Regions from separate parts of the Sphingomonas canaveralia genome, predicted to be linked through region 3. Evidence: predicted binding sites of a transcription regulator. Region 3 holds the regulator's gene; each other region holds the start of a gene.
The links. The regulator LexA, encoded in region 3, represses DNA repair genes until DNA is damaged. The targets are predictions, from matches to a motif close to GTTCCNCNCTTGTTCT.
Positions count from the first base shown of each region.

Region 1: a site for LexA is predicted at 2,284-2,299, ahead of ABC347_RS17540 (four-helix bundle copper-binding protein). Genes of this name have one in related genera too.
Region 2: a site for LexA is predicted at 1,982-1,997, ahead of ABC347_RS04880 (ATP-dependent helicase). Genes of this name have one in related genera too.

Region 1 is NZ_JBDFMH010000002.1:26,087-31,756, forward strand. Features, by position in the region: gene traA (Ti-type conjugative transfer relaxase TraA) at 1-602, shown strand, start outside; partial or broken gene ABC347_RS17535 (IS5 family transposase) at 1,086-1,837, shown strand; gene ABC347_RS17540 (four-helix bundle copper-binding protein) at 2,437-2,772, shown strand; gene copD (copper homeostasis membrane protein CopD) at 2,809-3,738, opposite strand; gene copC (copper homeostasis periplasmic binding protein CopC) at 3,740-4,111, opposite strand; gene ABC347_RS17555 (hypothetical protein) at 4,232-4,504, shown strand; gene ABC347_RS17560 (periplasmic heavy metal sensor) at 4,501-4,941, shown strand; gene ABC347_RS17565 (RNA polymerase sigma factor) at 4,938-5,507, shown strand; gene ABC347_RS17570 (copper resistance system multicopper oxidase) at 5,576-5,670, shown strand, end outside.
Region 2 is NZ_JBDFMH010000001.1:1,021,203-1,026,872, forward strand. Features, by position in the region: gene ABC347_RS04865 (hydrolase 1, exosortase A system-associated) at 1-286, shown strand, start outside; gene trxB (thioredoxin-disulfide reductase) at 283-1,248, opposite strand; gene ABC347_RS04875 (energy transducer TonB) at 1,319-1,891, opposite strand; gene ABC347_RS04880 (ATP-dependent helicase) at 2,001-4,277, shown strand; gene ABC347_RS04885 (aspartyl/asparaginyl beta-hydroxylase domain-containing protein) at 4,295-5,458, shown strand; gene ABC347_RS04890 (hypothetical protein) at 5,455-5,670, opposite strand, start outside.
Region 3 is NZ_JBDFMH010000001.1:13,023-18,692, forward strand. Features, by position in the region: gene ABC347_RS00075 (PEPxxWA-CTERM sorting domain-containing protein) at 1-840, opposite strand, end outside; gene lexA (transcriptional repressor LexA) at 1,000-1,659, opposite strand; gene ABC347_RS00085 (molybdopterin molybdotransferase MoeA) at 1,715-2,902, opposite strand; gene moaC (cyclic pyranopterin monophosphate synthase MoaC) at 2,899-3,369, opposite strand; gene trpC (indole-3-glycerol phosphate synthase TrpC) at 3,366-4,157, opposite strand; gene trpD (anthranilate phosphoribosyltransferase) at 4,157-5,152, opposite strand; gene ABC347_RS00105 (anthranilate synthase component II) at 5,149-5,670, opposite strand, start outside.

The sequences.
Region 1 (5,670 bases), on a different contig from region 3:
CCGGTGGCAGATCGATTCTGGGCAATCGGAACCCCGAAAGGGGTGCGATTAACACCGCCGCTTTGTCCTCGCGTGAGATGCAGCCCGAAGGGCAACAGCGTCCGACCCGTGAGGAAGTTGAAAAAACTTGGATAGCTGAACACGGCAGGGAACTGGCCGGTGTGCAGTCACGCGCGCAGCGAGCGCAGGTGCGAGCCAGCGGTATGTACCGACGCCATGAAAAGGTCAGGGATGACCACGCCCGCAAACAGCCGCTGCCGCCTAGCGGGTTGTTGGCAGCGCTACGCCGGCCGTCCCACGAAGCGGCGCAGGCGCGTTGGGAGAAGACCGCGCGCGGGTTGCAGCAGCGCTCCACGCAGCTTGCCAAGCGGCTGGGCAAGCTCAAGGAATATCTTGGTCCCGTCACTGGGCAGCGGCGTCACCGAGGTGACGAGCTGGCGCGGGCCAGGGTCGAGCGCGCGCATCCTCACCTGAACAAGCTTTATGAAGCGGTGATGCGCGAGCGGCGCATCGAGCGTGTCCGGCAGCAGGAGCAGGAACGCGAGCGGATCAGACAGCGGGACAAGGATCGTAGCGACCATGATCGGGGCCGCGGGCGATAGCGCAGCCGTTCGTTTCAGCCATGACCGTTGTGACGGCTGCCAGCTCCAAGCCGGCCGTCTGGCTGAATCAATCAGGTGTGAGAATCTGCGCAGCGATCGGCCGGGTGAGGTCCAAACCGTCCGTGAGCATCAGTCGGCCGCGAAGCGCACCAGCACCTCGAACCACCACTGATCGACCCGTTACGGGATTTCGGACGGTGGTCCATGTCGTTGGCGGCTTCATTGACAGTAGCCTTCCTGAACGATGGTTTGAGCCCACCAAGGTAGCAGCTTGGTGGGCTCTGGTCGTGATCGGCTTTCGCCTGTCCCAAACGATACAAGGGTTGGACTGTTGCGCAATGGACGCGAAGCGATGTGCAGCGTGCTTCCCAGGTTTTCAAAAGCACGAATCATGGCGATCGCTCTAGGGCTCAAACCCAATCAGCAACTTGAGGAGCGAGGGTTTTCCTGATTCACTGTCGTTTGGATCAGGAGGATTGAGGCATGGCGCTGTTCTGGTTGTCGGATGAAGCGTGGACAGCGATCGAGCCGCATCTGCCCAAGAACCAACCTGGCGCGCGGCGGGTGGACGACCGGCGGGTGATCTCCGGGATCATGCATGTGCTGAAGGTTGGCTGTCGCTGGTGCGACTGCCCGGCCGATTACGGCCCATCCACGACGATCTACAACCGGTTCAACCGCTGGTCGCGCCGGGGCTTCTGGCTCAAGCTGCTCGACGCGCTGGTGGATGCTGGAGTGGTGACGAAGAGTACTGCGATCGACAGCACCTACATCAAGGCACAACGCGCGGCCTTCGGCGGAAAAGGGGGCGCCAGATCCAGGCGATCGGTCGTTCGCGCGGCGGATGGACGACCAAAATCCACGCGCTCACCGACGTTATCGGCCGCCCCTATGCGCTGATGCTGACGGCTGGCAACGTCAGTGACGTGAAGGCGGCGCCTGCACTCCTCGAACGAGCCGGTCGCATGCGCTACCTCCTTGCTGACAAGGGCTATGACGCCGACCGGCTGCGCCGCTCGCTCCGCGATGCTGGAGCCGTTCCCGTCATTCCCGGACGGCGAAACCGCAAACGCATAATCCGTCACGACAAAGACAGGTATCGCGGCCGCCACCTGATCGAGAACGCCTTCTGCCGCCTCAAGGACTTTCGCCGTGTCGCCACCCGCTATGACAAACTCGCCGCCAACTTCCTCTCAGGCGTCGCCATCGCAACTGCGCTCGCATTCTGGCTCTGATTGAGTCTCAGCCCTAGGTGGACGCACCTTGCCGCCTATGCCGTTCCCGCAATGCGTTCGTGCTTTTGAAAACCGAGACCGGATCAGAAACGGTCGTCGAAAGCACGAAGATCGGCAGGTCAACGCTCCCGATGCCCGGCGATTTCAACCTGAAATCCTCAAACTTCGTGCTTTCGACGACCATCGGTGTGCCACGTGGCACATTCGTCCCTTTGACGAGCCTTGCCCGAACAGCGGGCACCCCCTACCAAGAGGGGACATGCGGCATCCAACGGATTGTCCGTTTCCCGATCAGGGAACTAGCACCGGGGCCGCCTTACAAGGCGGCCCTCGGTTTTTCGTCGACACGCTGTTGCTTCAAAAGTCGCAGGAGATGCGCTAGGTTGTGAGCAACATGGCCGTCCCCGCTGTTGCCTTCGGCACCAAGGGGCGGCCTTCTTACACTCAGAACAGGCAGAGAGCTGTGCCACGTGGCACAGCTTCGACGTGGTAGACCTCCGCGAAGATGGCAGCGGCTAGGCTATCCACCCCTTTCTATAAGGGCAGGGGGTCCGTGCCGCGTATTCCCTCTTGGGCGGGGGCTCACGCGGAGACCACCGATGCACGATCATATGAGCGCCGAGATGCAGGCTTGCATGGACGCCTGCCACCACTGCCATGTCACCTGCCTGTCGATGACCACCCAGCACTGCCTCCAGGTGGGCGGCGCGCACGCTGCGCCCGACCACATCAAGATCATGCTCGATTGCGCGCAGATTTGCGCCACCTCACTCGATTTCATGGCGCGCGGGTCCGACCAGCATAAGCTCGTTTGCGGCATCTGCGCCCAGGTCTGCCGAGCTTGCGCGGAGAGCTGCCGGGGTCTCGACGGCATGGAAGATTGTGTCGCCGCATGCGAGCGCTGTGCTGATGCATGCGAGAAGATGGCCGCCTGATCGGCGACGGGCGGGCGGCGATCGGCCGCCCGCTCCTCACATCGCCGTTGCGGGGGGCTCGAGCATTCCCAGCCAAGCAACCAGCGCCAGGATCGTGACGGCACAGCTCGCCTCGATCGCGAGGCTGCGCCGCAGCGCACCGAGCGCAGCCCGTTCATCGCCAACGGCAACCGAGCGCTCGAACGCCGGCGTCAGTCGGAAGCGATTGAGGATGGCCAGCCCTAGCATCGCGCCGAACAGCGCCAGCTTGGCGAGGAGGAGCTGGCCGTAGAGGGTGGTGGGAAGTCTCGGCAGATTGCCGGCACCGACCAGCAGCCAGCCATTCACCAGCCCCGTTACAACAATCGTGCCGACAACGATCGTGCCGACCAGACCGAAGCCGTGCAGCGCCCGGTGGGTCAGTCTGAGATGCGCGACGTCGACGCGAACTGCCGGCCGCACCACGAGCAGCGTCAATCCGAGCAGTGCACCGACCCAGGCTCCGGCCGCCAACAGGTGCAGAATATCGGCTAACAGATGGACCCAGCCCGTCACACCGTCGTCCATCGCGCCATGGCCCGTCCAGGCGAGCGTAGCGAGCGCAATGCCTGCCGCGAGCGCGACCAGGCCGAGCGGCGCGGTACGTCCTGCCGCGATCAGCGCCGCGATCACGGCCACAATCAGTGCGACCATGCGCGCTTCCCACGCCGTGCCCGTCACGGACCCGGTAAGCAGCATTTCGATCGCTTCCCGATCGATCGGCCATGCCGGCGTGCCGGCCATCGCCGCTGCGAGGAGGACGATCGCGATGCCGGAAAACAGAAGGCCGAGCAGCCCGGTCCCCACCAGCCAGGGGCGCAAGGCGAGTGCGTCTGCGCGCTCTCCGGCCTTGAGCCCGTAGAGGCTGAACGCCGACAGGCCGAACAGTCCGCTCAACGTCGCATAAAGCGCGAAGCGGACCCCGATCAGCGGCCAGTCGGCGTCCACCTCACTTCACCGCGAAGGCGAAGTTGCCGGACACCCGATGCGTGTCGGCCGAGACGACGTGCCATGCGACACTATAGCGGCCAGCACCGAGCGGCGACTTGGGCACCACGACCAGCGTTCGACCGTCGGGTGCAACCTGGGTGGTGGCTGCAACCTTCATCGGCGGGTGCGTGGCGCCGCCATGCCCCGTCATCATCAGGTCCGCGCCAGAGAATTTCGGCATCAGCTTCTCGCTGAACTGCAAAGCGACACGCGCGGGCTTGGCAACGGTCGCGTTGGGCGCGGGGGAGGCCACAACGAGCTTCGGGTGAGCCTGCGCCGCACTGGCGAGGCTCAGGAGAGCGAGGGCGGCAGGAAGGGCGAGACTACGCATGGGTTACTCCGACGAGGTTCGTGCACCCTTCTACGCGGCGCGCTGCCCGACCCCTCACCAGCGGTTGAGGGATGATGGGCAGCGATGCGTATCCGATGATAGAGGGGCGGAGTGGAAAGCATGGACGATCTAGACAGAGCATTGGCGCGACTAGCGGGCGCACCCGCCCCGGCCGCGTTGGAGGGTATCGAGGACCAGATTCTCGCGCGGATCGGCAGCCGCCCCGCCGTGCGTGGAGCCGGGCTCGGGTTCGGTGTGATAGCCGCCGCGGCGCTCGGTATCGGGATCGTCGGTGCCGAGCTGCCCGCGACGGCTAGCCCTGCTGTCTCGCTCGCGCCGCTCGGCGGAGCCTCCCCCCTTGCCCCTTCCGCGTTACTGATCGGCGAGCCATGACCTCGACCAAGCGGGTTGTCCTGTGCGCCTTGCTCGCCTTCCTGGCAGCGATCGGCGGTGTCTTTATCGGGCGCGCGCTGCTGCCGCAGCCCAAGCAGCCCGGTGCGGCGCTCCACGAGGTGCTGCACCACAAGCTCGCGCTCGATGGCGACCAGCAGGCCCGATTGAAGGTGCTCGAAGACCGGTTCGCGGTGCAACGCCGCGCCCTCGAGCTGGAGATGCGTGCCGCCAATGCCCGCCTTGCCGAGGCGATCGAGGCCGAGCATGGCAATGGTCCGCGGGTGGCCGCTGCGGTCGACCAGAGCCATGCCGCGATGGGCGAGCTGCAGAAGGCGACGCTGGCGCACATCTTCGCCATGCGTCAGCTCCTCCGGCCCCATCAGACCTCTCAATTCGATGACGCGGTGGTGAAGGCGCTCACCGACGGCCAGGGGTGAGCCTCGACTGGACCGCGTTGTCGGATGGCGAACTGGCGACGCTCAGCATCGCCGGCCGACAAGCCGCTTTCGCTGAGATCGTGCGACGCTATCGGCAGCCGATGTTCCGGCTTTCGCGCGCCTTCCTCGGCGATGCCGACGACGCGCTGGACGTGACCCAGGAAGCGTTCGTGGCCGCACATCAGGCATTGTCGCGCTACGATCCCAACCGGTCGATGCAGGCGTGGCTCACGACCATCGCCGTCAACAAATGCCGCGATTGGGCGCGCAAGCGTGCCGTGCGCCGGTTTCTGTCGTTCGCGCTGCCGAACGACGAACAGGTCCAGAGCATCGTCGACGAACAGGTGCCGATCGACGACGCAGCCGGCGATCGGCAGGAACTCGATCGTGTGACACGCGCCATCTCGACCTTGCCCGCGAACCTGAAGGAGCCTTTGGTACTTCGGACGATCGAAGGGCTGAGCCAGGCCGAGACGGCCGAGGTGCTGGGGATCAGTCAGAAGGCGGTCGAAACCCGCCTGTATCGCGCGCGGGCTCGGTTGCTTGAAAAACTAGGAAACCGCTGAGGGCTGGACGGATCGGCCGCGTAGAAGAAGCGACGGCCCTTTCCACGGCCCCATTCTTAGGAGCTTGCATGTCGCGCGTTCTCGACCGCCGCCAGGTGCTGCGCGGTGCCAGTCTGGCAGGAGGCGGCCTCGCCTTGTCGGCCTATATGCCGGCATGGGCACA
Region 2 (5,670 bases), 1.0 Mb from region 3:
TGGTCGCATCGATATGCGCAAGGCGTGGCGCGGCTTGCGTAGCGCGGCGCGAGCGAATGAGCCGGCACTGCTTGCAGCGCAGGTGCGCCACGGGCTTGCCGGTGCCGATGCGACCGTGCTGCTGGCGACCGGCGATGCCACTGCCCAGGCCTTCATTGCCGAGCATCGCCGCAACGCCTTCCCCGCTGTCCTGCACAGCCGCGAAACCGGATCGCATGCGCTGATCGGCCCGGGTGACGCGGATTGGCTGGCCGCCCGGGTGCTGGGCGCTTTGGCCGGACCTTAGGCTGCTTCCTTAGCCTCGAAATCGGCTTCGGCTAGGAAGCGTTCGGCATCCAGCGCGGCCATGCAGCCGGTGCCGGCCGCAGTGATCGCCTGGCGGTAGACCTTATCCATCACGTCGCCGCACGCGAACACGCCCGGCACGTTCGTCAGCGCGGTCCCCGGCTGCACGCGGAGATAGCCGTCCTCGTCCAGATCCAGGTGACCGCGGAACAGTTCGGTCGCGGGGTGGTGCCCGATCGCGACGAACCCGCCGTCCACGTCGAGCCGGCTCGCCGCCCCGGTCCGCGTGTCCTTGAGATCGATCGCGACCAACCCGGCCGCGCCCTCGCCGCCCACGAAACCGGCGACCTCCTTGTTCCACAGCACCTTGATGCTCGGATGCGCGAACAGGCGCTGCTGCAGGATCTTCTCGGCGCGCAGGCTGTCGCGGCGGTGGATCAAAGTGACGTCATGGCTGTGGTTGGTCAGGTACAGTGCCTCTTCGACCGCGGTATTGCCGCCGCCGATCACGGCCACCTTCTTGCCGCGGTAGAAGAACCCGTCGCAGGTGGCACAGGCGGAAACACCCTTGCCACCGAGTTCCGCTTCGCCCGGCGCGCCCAGCCACTTCGCCTGCGCACCGGTTGCGATCACCAACGTGTCGCAGACATAGACGGTGCCGCCATCGCCGGTCAGCCGGAACGGGCGCTGCGACAGATCGACATTGACGATGGTATCCCACATCATCTGCGCACCGACATGCTCGGCCTGCTTCTGCATCTGCTCCATCAGCCACGGACCCTGGATCACCTCGGCGAAGCCGGGATAATTCTCGACGTCGGTGGTGATCGTCAGTTGCCCGCCCGGCTGCAGACCCTGCACCACGATCGGCGCCATGCCCGCGCGCGCGGCATAGATCGCCGCCGACAGGCCGGCCGGGCCGGAACCGAGGATCAGCATGCGGGTCGAATGGGTAGCGGTCATGGCAGGTCGGTCGCTCCGGAATGATGATCCCGCGAGATAGGGAGCGTCGAACCGGCTGTCGACCCGCCGGCTACTGTAGCCCCGGCGGCAGGCCGTTCTGCAGGCTAGCGGTGATGCGCTTCGCCTCGATCTCGGCGAGCCGCCATTCATTCACAGTCAGGCAGCGCTTCTGTGTGATGAACAGCGAGCCGAGTTTCGGCGCCGGCTTGCAGACCAGCTTCTCCTTGTCCAGCGCCAGCTCGCGGCGGTCGGCAGCGGGAATGGCAGGCGTGATCCCGGCCGGCAGCCGCCAGTCGACATAACCTTCCTGGGTGGAGGCGACCGGATTGCCGCGCGCGTTCCGCTTCGGCGTGAAGCGGCCGAACCGAACCAGCATGTCGCAGGTCTCGCGGTCCAGGCGCCAGAAGCCACTCGACTCGATCGGCTCGCAGCTGTTCATCCGGCCATCGCGCGACATCGACACTCGCACGCCGACCTTACCCTGCTCGCGCCGCTTGAGCGCGGCCGGCGGGTAATGATCGAGCATGAACTGCGCGTTGCGCACCGTCTGCTCGCTCGGCCTGTCGGGCACCGGAGGCGCCCCCTTCGGCGCATCACCTGTCTGGAGCGACAGCGTGGACAAAAGCAGCATCGCGAGCGCCATGGCATTTCCCCCTTGCAGTTCAACGCGATCATGCGCGCGAATCGGCCCTGCCGCAACGCCTGCGCATGATGGATTGCGATTGGCGCCCGCGTTCCCTAACTGTTCGCGGGTGACCCATGCCAGCCCCGCCCCACAGCCCGAACCGCCCTATCTGGCCGGCCTGAACCCGCCACAGCGCGAAGCCGTGCTGACGACCGAAGGGCCAGTGCTGGTGCTGGCCGGCGCGGGCACCGGCAAGACCGCGGCGCTGACGGCGCGGCTGGCGCATCTGATCGCCACCCGCCGCGCCTGGCCGTCCGAGATCCTGTCCGTCACCTTCACCAACAAGGCAGCGCGCGAGATGCGCGAGCGGGTCGGCCGGATCATCGGCGATGCAGTCGAAGGCATGCCCTGGCTTGGCACCTTCCACTCGATCGCCGCCAAGATGCTGCGCCGCCATGCCGAGCTGGTTGGGCTGCAATCGAACTTCACCATCCTCGATACCGATGATCAGCTGCGTCTGCTGAAGCAGCTGATCGTAGCGGCCGATCTCGACGAGAAGCGCTGGCCCGCGCGCCAGCTGGCCGGGCTGATCGATCGCTGGAAGAACCGCGGATGGACGCCGGCGGAGATCGATGCGGGTGAAAGCGAGACCTTTGCCAACGGCCGCGGGGCGGAGCTCTACGCCGCCTATCAGGCGCGGCTGCGGGCGGTGAACGCCTGCGATTTCGGCGATCTGCTGCTGCACATGCTGGTGATCCTGAAAACGCATCGCGAGGTGCTGGAGCTGTATCAGCAGCGCTTCCGCTACATCATGGTGGACGAATATCAGGATACCAATGCCAGCCAGTATCTGTGGCTGCGGCTGCTGGCGCAGGAGCGCAAGAATATCTGCTGCGTGGGTGACGACGACCAATCAATCTATTCTTGGCGCGGCGCGGAGGTGGCCAACATCCTGCGGTTCGAAAAGGATTTTCCGGGCGCGGTCACGATCCGGCTGGAGCAGAATTATCGATCCACCCCGCACATCCTGGCGGCCGCATCGGGCGTGATCGCGCACAATGGCGGGCGGCTGGGCAAGACGCTGTGGACCGACGCCGCCGAGGGCGAGAAGGTGCGCGTGGTCGGCGTGTGGGACGGGCCGGAGGAAGCCCGCCGCGTCGGCGACGAGATCGAGGCGGCCCGCAATCGGGGCGAGCGGATCGACGATATGGCGATCCTGGTGCGCGCCCAGTTCCAGACGCGCGAGTTCGAAGACCGGTTCATCGCGATCGGCATGCCCTATCGCATTGTCGGCGGCTTCCGCTTCTACGAGCGCGCCGAGATCCGCGATGCACTGGCCTATCTGCGCGTGATCGCGCAGCCGGCGGACGATCTGGCGTTCGAGCGGATCGTGAACGTGCCGAAGCGCGGGTTGGGCGACAAGGCGGTCGCGCGGCTGCACATGCTGGCGCGAGCCGAAGGCATCCCGCTGCTGCTGGCGGCCGCGCGCATCCTGGACACCGATGAGTTGACCGGGGCGGCCCGCAAGTCGCTGGGCCGGCTGTTGGGCGACATCGCCAATTGGCGCGACCGGCTGGCGACGACGCCGCATGCCGAGCTTGCCCGCCAGATGCTGGACGAGAGCGGCTATACCGCGATGTTGCAGGCCGATCGATCGGCCGAGGCTGCTGGCCGGCTCGAGAATCTGACCGAGCTGGCCCGCGCGATGGAGGAATATGAGACCCTCCCCGCCTTCCTGGAGCATGTCAGCCTGGTGATGGACAACGACGCCAACGCCGACGAGCCGAAGGTGACGATCATGACGATCCACGCGGCGAAGGGGCTGGAATTCGGCACCGTCTTCCTGGCCGGGTGGGAAGAAGGCGTGTTCCCCTCGCAGCGCGCGCTGGACGAAGGCGGTGCCGCCAGCCTGGAGGAGGAGCGACGGCTGGCCTATGTCGCGATCACCCGCGCCCGGCGGCAGGCGTTCATCTTCCACGCCGCCAATCGCCGCATCTATGGTCAGTGGACGTCGTCGATCCCATCACGTTTCGTAAACGAGTTGCCCGCCGATCATGTCGACAGCGAGACGACCATGACCGGCGGCGCATCGCTGTGGCGGGCGCAATGGTCCGAACAGGGCGATCCGTTCGCGCATGTCGGCCGCGGCCAGGGGCGCGGACCGGGCTGGCAGCGGGCCGCGGTCAGCGGCGTCGATACCGCGCCGACCCGGATCGTCGAGGCTCGTGCGTCGGCCGCCAGCTTCGCCGCCAAGCCGCGCGCCGATCTCGCGATCGGCCAGCGCGTGTTCCACGCCAAGTTCGGCTATGGTGCGATCGCCACGATCGAAGGCAACAAGCTGGAGATCGATTTCGAGCATTCCGGCCGCAAGCGCGTGATCGACAGTTTCGTGCAGCCAGGCTGACGCGCTAGACGGGCGCGATGACAGTCACTGCCGACGATGCCCAGCGCCTGATCCACGAAGGCGTAGCAGCGATGCAGCGCCGTGATCCGCGCGCCGCACGCGATGCGTTTGCCGCAGCCTGCGATTGCCCCGCCATCGCGCCGCCGCTGTTGCCGCTGGCGCAGGCCTGCCACGCGCTGGGCGATCGGGCGGGCGAGGAAACCGCGCTCGATCGACTGCTGGCGATCGAGCCCCGCAACCTCCGCGCGCTGCTGATGAAGGGTGAAGCGCGGATCGCCGCAGGCGACGATCGCGCCGCCACGTCCTTCCTCAACGTGGCGATCAAGTCGGCGGATGCCCAACAACCCCCCGTGCTCGCCGCCCAGCTGGTTCGCGCTCAGCAGTGGCTGGCAGGTGCTGCAAGTCGCTACGAGACGCATCTGCGCGGCCGATTGGACGGCGCCGGCCTGCCGCCGTCCTCGCTGCAGGGCCGGGTCGGCGCGGCGATGGCGATGCTGAGCGGGCGACGCGCGCTCTATCTCCAGCAGCCGAGCAGCTTCTATTTCCCGGGCCTGCCGCAGATCGACTGGTATGATCGCACCGATTTCGCGTGGGCCGAGGCGCTCGAGGCCGAGACCGATGCGATCCATCACGAGCTGGCCGCAGTGATGGCGGATGACCGCGACTTTCCGGCCTATGTCCAAGGCGAAGGCGATCGCCCGCGATCGCGTCACACATTGCTCGACGATCCGAGCTGGGGGGCGTTCCACCTGCTGAAGGGCGGACTTCCCGTCCCCGGCAATGCCGATCGCTGCCCGCGCACGATCGCCGCGCTGGGCCAGGCGCCGATGCCGGCGATCCGCGGCCGATCGCCGATGGCGCTGTTCTCGCTGCTGAAGCCCGGCACGCATATCCGTCCGCACCACGGCCTGCTCAACACCCGGCTGATCTGCCATCTGCCGCTGATCGTGCCGCCAGGCTGCGCGATGCGCGTCGGCGCCGAGACACGCGAATGGCAGCGCGGAAAGCTCACCATCTTCGATGATTCGTTCGAACACGAAGCCTGGAACCACGGCCGATCAACGCGCGTGATCCTGCTTTTCGAAATCTGGCGCCCCGAAATCTCGGCAGAGGAACGCGCCGCGCTGACCGTGCTATTCGAAGCGATCGGCGACTATGGCGGCTTCGGCGAAGAAGACTAGCGGACGGTCTGTGCGGCGGCAGACATCGGCTGCACCTGCGGGTTGAGTTTGCGCAGGTTGACCAGATAGCTGCGTGGCTTCTTCATCAGCTTCGGATCGTCGACCACGGTCAGCCCGATCGCGCGCGCGATATCGCCGACGAAGAACACGCAGTTGCGCGTGTTCAGCTCATAGGATTTGCCCGGCAGCGCCCGCCATTTCTCGATCGTGGC
Region 3 (5,670 bases):
CAGTGCCCAGGCAGCGGGTTCGGGCACCGCGGCAGCAGCAACCTCGAAATTGGCCGAGATCTCCGGGCCGCCTGCGAACTGCAGCGACACATTGTCGATCGCGCCGGTGAAGCTCTGGCCGTCACCCCAGCCGCTGCCCACGCCCAGGCTCAGGCCATAGACGGTAAGGTTGGCACCGGCATTGTCGTCGATCCAGGCCTGCAGGGTCTTCTGACCGCCATTGGCGTTGGCGAAGTTGGGGCCGAGCGCTGTGCTGGTCGCCCAGAAGATGCCGCTGTCGAGCGACGCGGTCAGCGTGGTCCAGCTATCGGTCGGCGCGGCCTGCTGCGTCTGATAGACATTCTCGAACACCAGCGATCCGGCGAAGGCCCCGTCCTTGGCAATATCGAGCCGCAATACGCCCGCGAAGTTCGGGTTAGTGGTCGAGCTGGCATCGCGGAAGAAATCGTAGGAAACCGAAGTCAGCGAGGCGAGCGACGCACCGGTCGTCAGGCCGGCGAAGTAATATTGAAGGTCAGCCTTGCTACCGTCGTTCACGGTCGAGAAATAGGCCGATCCATTGCCGCTGCGTGCATAATCGGTGGTGATGCCGACCGTGCCTTCGCTGCCGACATTGGCCTGGATCCAGCTGTTCGCCGTGATCGGGGCGGACACGCGATTGGCGCCGCCGGGCGAGCCGGCGACGGTGGTGCGGGTGCCAGTGGCATCGGTCGTGGTGGTGGCGACGCCATCGCCGCGGGTGTCGTTCAGATCGGGCAGGCTGGTGTTGTAGACGGTCGTAGCTTGCGCAGGCGCAACGAAGAACAGGCCGGCCGAAGCCAGCAACATGAGTTTATTCACGAGACATCCTCCCTGTTGAGAGGCGCCCGCTACCAGTTGGTAAACAACAGGTAAAGACAAGCGATGTGGTTAATATGGTAACAAATCTTGTCCGAAACAGATCGATCCGTTTCGGCACATGATCTTAATCGTCACGCAGACGAAACGGACTTCCGGTAATCAGTAACGGCGCAGCAGACCTGCGAGCCGACCCTGCACACGCACCTGATCGGGCGCATAACGCTGCGGATCGTAGAGCCGGTTCGCGGGATCGAGGCGGACCATGCTGCCTTCGCGGCGGAAATATTTGAGCGTCGCCTCATTGTCGTCGATCAATGCGACGACGATCTCGCCCTCGCGCGCGGCGTCGGTGCGGCGGACGAGCGCATAGTCACCATCGAGAATGCCCGCATCGACCATCGAATCGCCGGATACTTCCAGCGCATAATGTTCGCCGGGCCCAAGCAGCGCGGCCGGCACCGACAGCATCGACTGTCCTTCCAACGCCTCGATCGGCACACCGGCCGCGATCCGGCCGTGCAGCGGAATTTCCAGAACGTCGTTGGCCGGCTGTAATACCGGGGTGGGCGCACGCACGGCCGCCTTGGCGGGTGCCGGCTTCGCCAGATCGGGCATGCGCAGGATTTCCAAAGCGCGAGCGCGGTTGGGCAGGCGACGGATGAAGCTGCGTTCCTCGAGCGCGCTGATCAGGCGGTGGACGCCGGACTTCGACTTGAGTTCGAGCGCCTCCTTCATCTCCTCGAACGAAGGCGACACGCCCGTCTGCCCAAGGCGATCATGGATGAAGCACAGCAGTTCATGTTGCTTCTTGGTCAGCATCGCACGGCTCCCCTGGGAACGAACGGGGAACGTGTAGGAACGGATCGGAACGCTGTCAAGCGATGATGAGGGTTTCCGCCGAGTCGCCCGGCAGTGCGGGTGCCGCGAACGGCGGGCGCACGATCAGCAGATCGGCTGCGGCCAGCGCGATGACGCCGGCGCTGCCCTGATCGCCGACGGGTACGGCCCGGCCATCGACGATCCGCGCGCGCAGATATTCGGCGCGGCCGCCGGTGGCGGGTAGTGCGCGGGCCAGCGGCAGCGTGCGCCACCCTGGCAGTAGCGCCGCATCGTCGATCAGCGCTGCGACCAGCGGCAGGAGGAACAATGTGGCCGTCACGAACGCAGACACCGGATTGCCCGGCAGCCCCAGCAGCACGGCATCGCCCAGCCGCCCGGCCATCAGCGGCTTGCCGGGCTTGATCGCGACCCGCCAGAAATCGAGCGCGGCGCCCGTATCCGCCAGCGCGGGCCGCACCAGATCATGATCGCCGACCGATGCGCCGCCGATCGTGACGAGGATATCGGCTGACCGCGCGGCAGCTTCGAACGTCCGGCGCAGCGCCGTGCGGTCGTCCGCGACGATCCCCAGATCGTCGATATCGACGGGCCAGGCCGCCAGCATCGCCGCCAGCATCGCCGCGTTGGACGACGGCAGCTGGCCGGGGCCGACCGGAGCACCGGGGGGGACCAGCTCGTCACCCGTCGAGACGATCGCGATCCGGGGGCGGCGGCGCACGGGCAGGCTGCCATGGCCCGCGACCGCCGCCAGCGCGATCCGCGCCGCCGTCAGGCGATCGCCGGCGGCAAGCAGTGGCGCGCCGGCAGTAAATTCGGATCCGGCCCGGCGGACATGCGCCCCCGGGCCCGGCGGACCTTCGCCCACCATCCGCACGGTGGCGCCGTCACGGCTGGCATCTTCCTGCACCAGCACGCAATCGGCGCCCGCCGGCAGCGGCGCACCGGTGAAGATACGCATCGCTTCCCCGGCGGCAATCACTTGCCCGGGGGGGGATCCGGCGGCGCTTTCGCCGATCACCCGCCACGGACCGGGGGCTTCGGCGAAGCGGATCGCATAGCCGTCCATCGCCGACAGATCGGCAGCGGGCTGGGTGCGCAGGGCGGAGCGATCCTCGGCCAGCAGGCGGCCGGCGGCATCGGCCAATGGCATCTCGACGATCGGCAGCGGCAGGGCCAGCGCGCGCAGCCGATCGAGCGCATCGGCGATCGGCAGCAGGCTCATGCCGCGCGCCAGTCGCCCGATCGCCCCCCGGACTTCGCGAGCAGCCGGATACCCTCGATCGCCATGCCGCGGTCGAGCGCCTTCGCCATGTCATAGACCGTCAGCAGCGCGACCGAGACCGCGGTCAGCGCCTCCATCTCGACCCCGGTCGGCCCGGAAATGCGGACGGTGGCGGTGGCAGTAATGCCGTCTTCCTCGACAACAAGATCGAGCGTGACGCCCTCGATCGCCAGCGGGTGGCAGAGCGGGATCAGGTCGGACGTCTTCTTGGCGGCCATGATGCCGGCGATCCGCGCCACCGCCAGCACATCGCCTTTCTTGACCGCACCGTCCCGAATGGCGGCCACGGCTTCGGCGGTCATCCGGATCCGCCCGGTGGCGGTCGCCTCACGCACGGTCGTCGCCTTGGCGGAGACGTCGACCATCCGCGCCGCGCCGTCCGCATCGAGATGGGTGAGACCGCTCATTGCCCGAGCAGCGCGCGGGTCGCGGCCTCGAGATCGGGCTGCCGCATCAGCGATTCACCGACGAGGAAGCAGGCGATGCCGTGATCGCGCAGCCGCAGCAGATCGACGTGGCCGGCAATGCCGCTTTCGGCGACGAGCAGCGCATCGGCCGGCACCCGCCGCGCCAGCCGTTCGGTCACTGCCAGATCGACCGTGAAATCCTTGAGGTTGCGGTTGTTGACGCCGATCAGGCGGGAGTTGAGCGCAAGCGCGCGATCGAGCTCGGCCTCGTCATGCACCTCGACCAGCACGTCCATGCCCAGCCGGATCGCTTCCGCTTCGATCTCGTGCATCGCGACATCATCGAGCGCGGCGACGATGATCAGGATCGCGTCCGCGCCCAGCGCGCGCGACTCCGCGACCTGCCAGGGATCGACCATGAAATCCTTGCGCAGACAGGGCAGCGGTACCGCAGCACGCGCGGCGGCAAGATACGCATCCGCCCCCTGGAAATAGGGAGTGTCGGTGAGGATCGACAGGCAGGCGGCGCCGGCGGCGTGATAGGCGCGGGCATGCGCGGGCGGATCGAAATCCTCGCGGATCAGCCCTTTCGAGGGCGAGGCCTTCTTGATCTCGGCGATCAGCCCGGATCCGCCTGCCGCAACCTTCGCTTCGAGCGCGGCGCGAAAGCCACGCGGATCGGTCTGCCGCGACAGCGCATCGGCAATCGCGGCGGCGTGCACATGGCGGCGGCGGATCTTCACATGATCGCGCTTGGCGTCGCAGATCTCGGTCAGGCGATCGGACATCAATAGGCGATCCAGCAATCGAGCAGCGCCTTTGCCAGCCCGCGATCGATCGCCTCGGCCGCTTCTTCCACGCCGTCCGCCATCGTCTCGACATGGCCGGCCACGATCAGCGCGGCGGCGGCGTTCAGCAGCACGGCATCGCGATAGGGTGTGACCGCTCCGGCCAGAAGTTCGCGCAGCGCGCGGGCGTTGAACGCGGGATCGCCGCCCAGGATCGAGTCGAGACCGTGCCGCTCGATGCCGGCGTCCTCGGGGGTCAAGCGCAGTTCGGCGCGGTGCCCGGGGCGGATCATGATCGCGCGGCTCGGGCCGGCGATGCTGATCTCGTCGAGGCTTTCCTCTCCCGAGACGAGCATCGCGGCATCGAGCCCGATCAGTTCGACCGCGCCGGCGACGGTATCGAGATAATCAACCCGCGCGATACCGATCAGCTGGCGGCGGACACGCGCCGGATTGCAGAGCGGCCCGATCAGGTTGAAGATCGTGCGCCGGCCGATCGCCTTGCGCACCGGCGCCAGCCGGCCGAGCGCGGGATGATGTTTCTGCGCGAACAGGAAGCACAGGCCGAGATCGGCCAAAGTCTCCTCCGCCGTGGCCGACGCCCGGTCGAGATCGAGGCCGAGCGCTTCGAGCGTATCGGCGGCACCCGCCTTGGAAGACGCAGCGCGATTGCCATGCTTGGCGACGGGCACGCCACACGCCGCGACCACGATCGCGACCGCGGTGGATACGTTCAGGCTGTGCGCGCCGTCCCCCCCGGTGCCGCAGACATCGATTGCGCCTGAGGGGGCGGCGACCTCGAACATGCGTTCGCGCAAGGCCTGGGCGGCCGCGGCGATCTCGATCGCGCTTTCCTCGCGGATGCTGAGCCGGGTCAGGAAATCGGCGACCTCGGCATCGGCGACGCGGCCATCGAGCATGTCGCCGAACGCGGCCAGGGCAGTCGCGTGGTCGAGTGGCGAGGAGGGATCGGGCAGCAGCGCCAGCGTCGTCATGCGCGCTCCTTCACCGGCAGGCCGGTGAGCGCCATGAAATTGGCGAGCAGCGCATGGCCATGTTCAGTGGCTATGCTTTCGGGGTGGAACTGGACGCCGTGGATCGGCAGCGTGGGATGGCGCAGGCCCATCACCATGCCGTCGTCGGTCGTGGCGTTCACGATCATGCCGGCGGGCAGATCCTCCACCACCAGCGAGTGATAGCGGGTCGCGGTGAAGGGCGAGGGCAGGCCTTCGAACACGCCGCTGCCATCGTGATCGACCGGCGAGGTCTTGCCGTGCATCAGCGTCTTGGCGCGGACCACGCGGCCGCCATACCATTGGCCGATCGCCTGATGGCCCAGGCACACGCCGAGCAGCGGCCGGCCAGCATCGGCGCACGCAGCGACCAGATCCAGACTGATGCCGGCTTCGTTGGGAGTGCAGGGGCCGGGCGAGATCAGGAAACCGGCCGCGCCCGACGACAGCGCCTGGCCGACCGAGATCGCATCGTTGCGCACGACTTCCACCATGGCACC